2 regions of the Bacillus sp. 7894-2 genome follow, and region 2 is predicted to be linked to the other one. Evidence: predicted binding sites of a transcription regulator. Region 2 holds the regulator's gene; the other holds the start of a gene.
The links. Region 2 encodes LexA, which represses DNA repair genes until DNA is damaged. Its sites were predicted from a motif close to CGAACATATGTTCG; they were not measured.

Region 1: CHI10_RS16240 (YolD-like family protein) is a predicted target of LexA. The motif match lies at 1,523-1,536, and genes of this name have one in related genera.

The regions. Positions count from the first base shown of each region.
Region 1 covers NZ_NPDG01000105.1:10,756-15,190, reverse strand. Annotated here, with positions in the region: gene CHI10_RS16245 (FUSC family protein) at 1-1,417, opposite strand, end outside; gene CHI10_RS16240 (YolD-like family protein) at 1,562-1,900, shown strand; gene CHI10_RS16235 (MEDS domain-containing protein) at 2,083-2,634, shown strand; gene CHI10_RS16230 (GNAT family N-acetyltransferase) at 2,655-3,413, shown strand; gene CHI10_RS16225 (YhbD family protein) at 3,612-4,235, shown strand; gene CHI10_RS16220 (polymer-forming cytoskeletal protein) at 4,253-4,435, shown strand, end outside.
Region 2 covers NZ_NPDG01000004.1:129,899-134,333, forward strand. Annotated here, with positions in the region: gene glnA (type I glutamate--ammonia ligase) at 1-969, shown strand, start outside; gene CHI10_RS01065 (DUF4257 domain-containing protein) at 1,082-1,366, opposite strand; gene lexA (transcriptional repressor LexA) at 1,647-2,270, opposite strand; gene yneA (cell division suppressor protein YneA) at 2,428-2,760, shown strand; gene CHI10_RS01080 (YneB family resolvase-like protein) at 2,770-3,417, shown strand; gene CHI10_RS01085 (DUF896 domain-containing protein) at 3,561-3,794, shown strand; gene tkt (transketolase) at 4,019-4,435, shown strand, end outside.

The DNA.
Region 1 (4,435 bases), on a different contig from region 2:
TGATCTCCAATACAGAATGGCCGCTGACCAGTTTGGCAAGCGTAAATCCAATTACTGCCCCGATAATCGTTCCAACTGACCGCTGAAAACCTTTTGTATAAATGCGCCCGATTGACTCGGTTCCAAGCAGAACGATAAAGGCAGTCAAAAGGACCCAATAAGGCTGGTCAGGCGAAAGAATCTGGCCGGCAATGATGGAGATGATGGCAGCAGTCAATGCCTGAAACGCTTTTTTAGTGGAAGGTTTGAGGCTCTTGTCTTCTTCAGGTGATTCATCTTCTTCAGGCGTCTCTTCAGATACTTCTATTTCATTGACTTTTACTTTATGAAGTGCCTGCTGTATGGTTATGCCGCCCTCAATGACATGGTTTGCAAGGGACTCGATCCGCCTGATCAAATATAGCCATCCTGCCGGCTTGTCTTCCCTGTTGAACAAATCCATAATAAGCAGGCGAAGCGCCTGTACAGCAAGCTCTGCTTCACGAAGATTTTGTTCTTCATATTGATGGGCAAGAACTTCGGCGTCACGAAGAGAGCGGGTGACCCAGACCAGGAGGTTTCTCAGCTCTATTATGTCAAGCGCATTCGCATTTTTTAAGCTGCGGACGGAGTCAGTCAGGGTTTCAATCAGCATGCCTGTATCAAAGATATATAACCTAAGCTGGGAAGGGGTCAGCCCGGGCCATAATTTCTGTACATCATCTTCATTGATATACTCTGAAACGATTACAGCATAATCCCGGAGCTTCAGCACGTTTCTCCGCAATTCTTCCCGCTGGTGAGCAGTCATACTCTCTTCCTGCATCCCCTCAATTAAGAGATTGAAGGTGAAATTACTTTGAAAATGAAAGGAGCGGATGCTTCTTTTCAGGTTCTTCGCGGTGTTCTGAAAAAGAATGAAATTGAAAAGGAAAGCATACGCAACCCCAATCCAGATCCCAAAGTAAAAGGAGGGCAGCTGGCTGCCTGATAATTGCAGAATAGATGAGAAGTAAAGGGTCATGAATGCGATCATGCATAATGAAAAATAACGGACACCAAAGCGGGTCAAATAAAAGCTTGAAAATATTAATGCAGCCATTGAAATATCCGTAAAAATTGTGCTTTCTGCCAGCAGGGAACCGATTGATACCCCTGCCATTGCTGAAAACCCAAGCAGACCGGTTGTGAGCATTTTTCCTTTTTTAGAGTCATCCATCACAATCATGATGCCAAGCATGCCTGCCATTCCGGAAACAATAGCAGGAGTAAGGGCGAGAGCAGCATCGGCCCCAGTCAATTGCATAAGAAATAAAGTTGTAAATACCGACGCCATTAAACTTAATGTGGCCCGTCCGGCTTTTTGAAATCGGATCAGTCCAGGATCGGATGCCAGCAAACGTCCAAGCCAGCGGTGTTTGATTTGCAGCTGCTTCATTGTTTCACCAATCTTTTTTTGAGAGTTAAAGTGTATTTTACCATTCGTACTTTTATTATCCAAATGAACCAACTTAAGCTTTTTTTGTTTTTTAGGTTTTAAAATCGAACAAATGTTCTATAATAGAGTATGGAGGGATTTAATATGCCGCTAAAAGACAGAGGGAAAATAAAATGGCAGCCTGCTCACTTCATGCCGGAACACCGGGCGATGCTAAGAAAGCTGGAAAGGGAACAAATGGCGCAAAACAAGCCGCTCATTGATGAATATGAATTGGAGGAATATGAAAACAAAATTCACTTTGCAATGGAATTTGCTTATCTTTTGAAAGTAAAAGTCTGGCGGGACGGATTTTTCTGCGAATACAAAGGGAGGGTAAACCGGCTGGATGGCATCAGCAGAAAGATATATCTTGAACTGGAGAGCGGGGACCTTGAGAAAATTAGCTTTGATGAAATAGCCGGGGCGGAAGTGGAAGGATGAAATAATATGACTCGAGGAACTCTCCTCGAGTTTTTTATATGAATCGCATAAAACTGCAGAAAAGCACCTATTTATCAAATTTTTAGATATAATGAAGAAAAGCAGAGGGAAAGGGGCCTGTAAGCAATTGATGAGAAAAAAATACACCATTAAACATTTTTTCGTTGTAAGGAGACAAATGAATGAATGAATTATTAATAGATTTGATTGATGATCTGCAAAAGTCAAATGGAGGCCATATTCTGTACCACTTTGATCGGATTGATTGCTATATTCAAAATGCAGTCTCATACATAACGGCTGGCGTCAGATGCGGCGGACATGTTTTGCTTGTGGAGAATGACCGGAATTATTTCCTTATTGATAAAGAATTAACTAATTTGTTAGGAAAAGAGGAATTAAGCAGAGTTCATTTTATGAATAATTTTGATTTTTATTATTCCAACGGTAATTTTAATCCTGATACAGTGTTCAATTTTTTTCTTAAACACATTCAGCCTTACTTAGATAGCAATCCAAAGATATTCACATGGGGTCTGGTTGAGTGGGGAAACGTAAAAGAATATATTCCTTTAGTCGAACAATATGAAAAGAAGCTTTTTAAGGCCGTTTCTGAGCATAGCCTGATTTCCCTGTGTGCTTATAATAACTGCAGCACCCCGCTGGAATTAAAGGATAGTCTGCTACGCTGCCATGATGTGCTCATAACAGATAGAGAGTATAAATACCTATAAAAATGGTTTAGGAGAAACCGATGGAAAAGATCACATTTCATGATATTTATAAACCGGGACACGCTGTTCTGGAAAATGGCCTTTTTATTCATAATCATAATCCTGACATGCTCCTTCAGTATGACAGCAATTTTATTGCCTTTAAAAGAATGCCTTCCGTTCAGGAGTTTGAGGAGGCACATCAATATTTAAAAGAGTTTCATCAGAAATATGGCCAAAAGCATGTAAGGTTTTATTTTCCGGATGACGAAGAGCTTTCTGAAGAGCTTGAGGCGTTCTTTCAGCAGGATGAAGATTATACGGTTGGGTTCTTGGAGTTATTTGCGATTCTTCCGGCTGATTTTCCGGAAGTCCAGGAAAGGGAAGAAATCATAGTCGAAAATGTTACGGATAAAACATGGAACGATTATTTGGAATTTCAATATGAGCAGGATTCGGTGTATGGGAAAAATTTTGCGGAGAAAAAGAAAGCTCAGCATTTAAGAAATTACAGCGATGACAGCATTCAGCAGCTTATTGCATTTTATAAAGGAAAGCCCGCCGGATCTGTTGATGTCATTATTAAGGAAAGAACAGCTGAAATTGATGGACTGATGGTCCATGAGGATTGTCAGAAAAAGGGCATCGGCAGCTGCCTGCAGAAATCCGTGATGGATCAGTTCAAGGATAAAACGATCATTCTTGTGGCGGATGGGGAAGATACCCCAAAGGAGATGTACCGCAGGCAAAATTACCGGTATATTGGAAAGCAGTATAACTTACTAAAAGTATACGAATGAATGGAAGCTTGGTTCTATGTGAGCCAGGTTTTTTTGTGCTAATAGAACATTGTTTCACTGTGAAAATCGTTAAATCATTGATTTCATGGTGCAAAACACAATATCTGTCGAAAAAACTCAGGAAAAAAAGAATAAAATAATATTCCTAACGTAACAGTGTTATGTTACAATCAAATCATCAGAAAGGAGTCCTGGAATTTGAGCGATGAATTAATTTCAAAAAAAGAAGTATTGGATTTAACTGGTATTTCTTATGGACAGCTTTACCGGTGGAAAAGGAAGAATCTGATACCTGAGGATTGGTTTGTCCGGAAATCAACTTTTACAGGGCAGGAGACTTTTTTTCCAAAAGAGAAAATCCTCGAGCGCGTCGAAAAAGTACAGAAGATGAAGGATAGCCTTTCGCTCGATGAGCTGGCTGATTTGTTTTCGCTGAATGCTACGAATCTGAAGCTGTCAAAGGATAGTCTGATTGCTAAAGGAATAGTTTCCGAGCCGGTTATGAATATATTTCTGGATACACAGGGGGAGATTAATGAATTCAATTATCATGAGATTTTGAAGCTTTATATTCTTTCAAACCTGCTGGAATCGGGTGATATCCATATCGAGGAAGGGAAAATGCTCCTTCAGATATTAAATGATCATCAAAAAATCCTGCAGCAGCCAAAGGCTGTGATCTGCTTTATTCGAAAACTAGGCATGTCCAGCTGCCTGGTTTCAATGAACGGGGAAAAGGTCCTTCTTGAAAAAGGGACAAAATTGGCTGCCGCTATATCAATAGAGCAATGTGCTGAAGAATTAAAATCCAAATTGGCATAGGAGGAAATGCTGTGGAAATGAAAACACTGGGAAACTTAATCATTAATGGAGTTGGATCGGTTAATGGAGGAGCTTTTAATAAAGTCGAAATCAATGGAAAGGGCACGGTAAATAGTGATATAGAGTGCGAGAAATTCTATTGCAACGGTACAGGCACGGTCCATGGAAATGTAAAAACCGAAAAAGGAAAGATCAGCGGT
Region 2 (4,435 bases):
GGATACACTGATTTTAACTTAGGGCCTGAACCGGAATTCTTTCTTTTCAAGCTTGACCATGCAGGGGAGCCGACTCTGGAACTGAACGACAATGGCGGATACTTCGACCTTGCTCCGACTGATCTTGGCGAAAACTGCCGCCGTGATATCGTGCTGGAGCTCGAAGAAATGGGCTTTGAAATTGAAGCTTCCCACCATGAGGTGGCACCTGGCCAGCACGAAATCGACTTCAAATATGCGGATGCTCTAACAGCTTGTGACCAAATCCAGACATTTAAGCTTGTTGTTAAAACCATTGCCCGAAAGCACGGCTTGCATGCAACATTCATGCCGAAGCCATTATTCGGTGTCAGCGGATCCGGAATGCACTGCAACGTTTCACTATTCAAGGATGGCAAAAATGCATTCTTCAATGAAACCGGCGATCTTCAGCTAAGTGATGACGCCCGCCACTTTATTGCTGGTATCGTGAATCATGCAACTGCATTTACAGCAGTGACAAACCCTATCGTTAACTCATACAAGCGTCTGGTACCAGGCTATGAAGCACCTTGCTATGTTGCCTGGTCTGCTCAAAACCGTTCACCTCTTATCCGTATCCCTGCTTCCCGCGGAGTAAGTACACGTGTTGAGGTGCGGAGCGTTGACCCTGCTGCGAACCCATACCTTGCGATGGCTGTATTATTAAAAGCTGGCCTGGACGGAATCAAAAATAAAATGACTCCTCCTGCACCAGTGGACCGCAATATCTATGTAATGACAAAAGAAGAGCGTGAGGAAGAAGGAATCAAGGATCTGCCTCCTACATTGGCAGCAGCGCTTGAAGAGCTAAAGAGAGATGAGGTAATTGTTTCTGCTCTCGGCGATCACATTTTCGAACATTTCATTGAAGCGAAAGAAATCGAGTGGGATATGTTCCGTACGCAAGTGCATCCATGGGAGCGCGAGCAGTACCTGAGCATGTACTAAGAAAATATGACAACCCCTGGCTGATAAAGTCAGGGGTTTTTTTTATGAAAAATGCAAAAACCCCGTTTCAATTGAACGAGGTTTTAACTAATTTCTATCTCTCTGCATCTCTCTATTCTTTGTGTCTTATTTTTAAGAAATCGAGACATGTCAGTAGTGCATCTCCTCCAAATCCTGCAATCACCGCCAGTAGAACTACCTTTAAGGCAGAGTCAGGATCTGAAGATACGACCAAAAAAACAGCCGCTAAAGCCCCCATGATTACCTCTTCAAAGACCCCCAGATAGATGAACTTTTTTGTCCTTCTGGGTTTAACCATTTTGCCTTCTTTCCGAATATGTCCAACGACACCAACCAGCCCACCAATCAACAAAGCGAAGGTAATGTTCAAAAACATTTTTACTTCACACTCCTAAAGTCGAGATTTTGGACAAGCGACCTTAGGTTGATTCTCGGTGTATTACCATTATATTGAAAATGAATATAAAATAACATGCATAAAAATACCGAATTTTCTGAACAACAAAATAGTCATACATGACTGTAACCTTATGCTAAAAGAAAAGTATCAGTTACTTTCGTAGGATTTAACTGATAGTACCAGGTAATAGGAACTGATTACCTTCTTAATATTGGAAAAAACAAAAAGCAGGCAGCGATGCCTGCTTTTGAATCTATTAATGCATATGACGGTATACGCCTATAACCTTGCCAAGAATAGAAACATTGCGGAGGATAATTGGTTCCATTGTCGAGTTTTCGGGCTGCAGACGGATAAAATCTTTTTCTTTAAAGAATCTTTTGACCGTTGCTTCATCTTCCTCTGTCATAGCCACCACGATATCCCCATTATTGGCAGTGCTCTGCTGTTTGACAATTACATAATCTCCATCAAGGATTCCGGCTTCAATCATACTTTCGCCCATGATTTCAAGCATGAAAACATGCTCGTCAGCAGGAGCCATTCTTTCCGGAAGCGGGAAGTATTCCTCAACATTTTCAATTGCCGTTATCGGCTGTCCTGCAGTTACTTTACCTACGATTGGAACATTAACTGCACTGACCTTGGGAATGTTAGAAGCCTCGTCCAAATCTAAAATTTCAATAGCACGCGGTTTTGTAGGGTCCCTGCGAATCAGTCCTTTGCTTTCAAGCCTTGCGAGATGGCCGTGAACGGTCGAGCTTGAAGCCAGACCGACTGCTTCCCCAATTTCCCTTACAGAAGGAGGATATCCTCTTAATTTAACTTCTTCTTTTATAAACTCCAATATATCTTGCTGCCTTTTTGATAATTTCACCATCTTTACGCACCTCGTATGTGTTTTTATTGTCTCAATTATAGCATCAATTACCATTTGATACAAACATAAGTTCGAATATTTGTTGACACAAAACAAGTGTTCGGTCTATAATGAAAACATCAAATACGAACATACATTCTTTTAGAGGTGGTATATCATGCTGAACAAATTGTGGAAATCATATTCTTATGCTATTATTCTCTTCGCTTTAAGTGTGGCAGCATCATTTATAATGCTCATGCAAATAGAAACGCCTGATACGGAAAAGTTTGTGAAAGTCACTGTTGCAGAAGGTGATTCTTTATGGGAGATTGCTGAAAATTTTTCTTCTGAGCATTCTCTTACAAAAGATCAATTTATAAATTGGGTAGAACGAAATAATGGGATAGCGGCAGGTAGGATTTTTCCGGGTGATGAAATTGTTATTCCAGTAAAAGCCCTGGATGACCAGCCATATAAAGAGCTTGCCAGTTCAGACCTTAACGAATAAGGAGAAGTTATGAAAGCAATAATTTACTGCAGAGTTAGTACAACAAAGGATACTCAGGAAACATCCCTTTCAAGACAGGAAGAAGAGCTTTTGAACCTGGCAAAAACGCATGACTTTGATGTAGTCAAGGTCATCCGTGAACAGGCCAGCGGATACGATCTCGAAAGAGACGGTATATTGGTCCTTTTAGACTTAATTAAAAAAAAGGATATTAAAGTTGTTCTAATCCAGGATGAAACAAGGCTGGGGAGGGGAAATGCCAAGATTGCGATTCTCCATTGCATATTTAAAGAAGAAGTCCAGTTATATAGCATCTCGAATAACGGAAAGCTGGAGCTTTCGGAATCAGATTCGATGGTCCTCAGTATCGTAGGGATGGTAGAGGAGTATCAGAGAAAGCTGCATAACATCAAAATCAAACGCGGCATGCAACGGGCTGTTGATAAAGGATACAGGCCCGAGAAAAACCTAAGTAATCAGGGAGTAAATGGCGGCAGGGAAAGAATAGAGGTGCCGATAGAGGAAATTGTCCGGTTGAGGAAAAACGAGTTAACGTTTGCTGAAATTGCAGCTACGCTTAGAGGTTTTGGCTATAATATTTCCAAAGCAACTGTCCATAGAAGGTATAAAGAACATATTGATTCACTTGCTGAGTAGAGCACTTTCCTTGTCAAAAGTGCTCATTTTTAGTATGATGGCATTTGAGTTTCAGTATTGTTCCATATCTGAAGCTGCTGTATAATAAAAACTTCCATCAGATTATTCAAAGGTAAACTTTTGATATAAAGGAGTTTTAATAAATGCTGCCTAAACAAAAACTTGCCCGAATTAATGAACTGGCAAAGAAGGCCAAGGAATCCGGACTAACAGAAGCAGAAGCGAAAGAACAGACATCTTTGCGCAAAGAGTATTTGGAGACTTTCCGCTCTGGTATGTTAAACACGCTGAAAGGCGTTACAATCGTTGACCCGAAAGGGAACGATGTAACTCCAAAAAAGCTGAAAGATTTCCAAAATAAAAACCGCCTTCACTAATAATATAATTGCAAGGGATACACTGTGCTGTATTCCTTCTTTTAATAGAGGAGATGGCATTACTGATCTATCTCCGCTTTTTTTACATATGCCGGGTCTTTTTGTGTCAATATAGTAACAAACCGGCTTTTTTTGTCCTTTACCTGACCCTATTGGTTGTGAAAAAAAGGGACACCCGATAATATTAAAAGAGTGAAGAATTACTACTCGAAAGGATGTAATGAATGTTTAATCACACAGATGAACTATCCATCAGTTCCATTCGTACTTTATCAATTGACGCCATTGAAAAGGCGAACTCCGGCCATCCGGGCATGCCAATGGGAGCTGCTCCAATGGCTTATACACTTTGGACACGCTTCATGAACCACAATCCGAAAAATCCAGAATGGTTCAACCGTGACCGTTTTGTTCTTTCTGCCGGACATGGCTCTATGCTTTTATACAGCCTTCTTCATCTTTCCGGCTATGATGTTTCCATGAATGACATTAAAGAGTTCAGACAGTGGGGAAGCAAGACGCCCGGTCACCCTGAATTCGGCCATACACCTGGTGTTGACGCAACAACAGGCCCATTAGGACAAGGAATTGCTATGGCTGTCGGTATGGCTATGGCTGAACGCCACCTGGCTGCAACATAC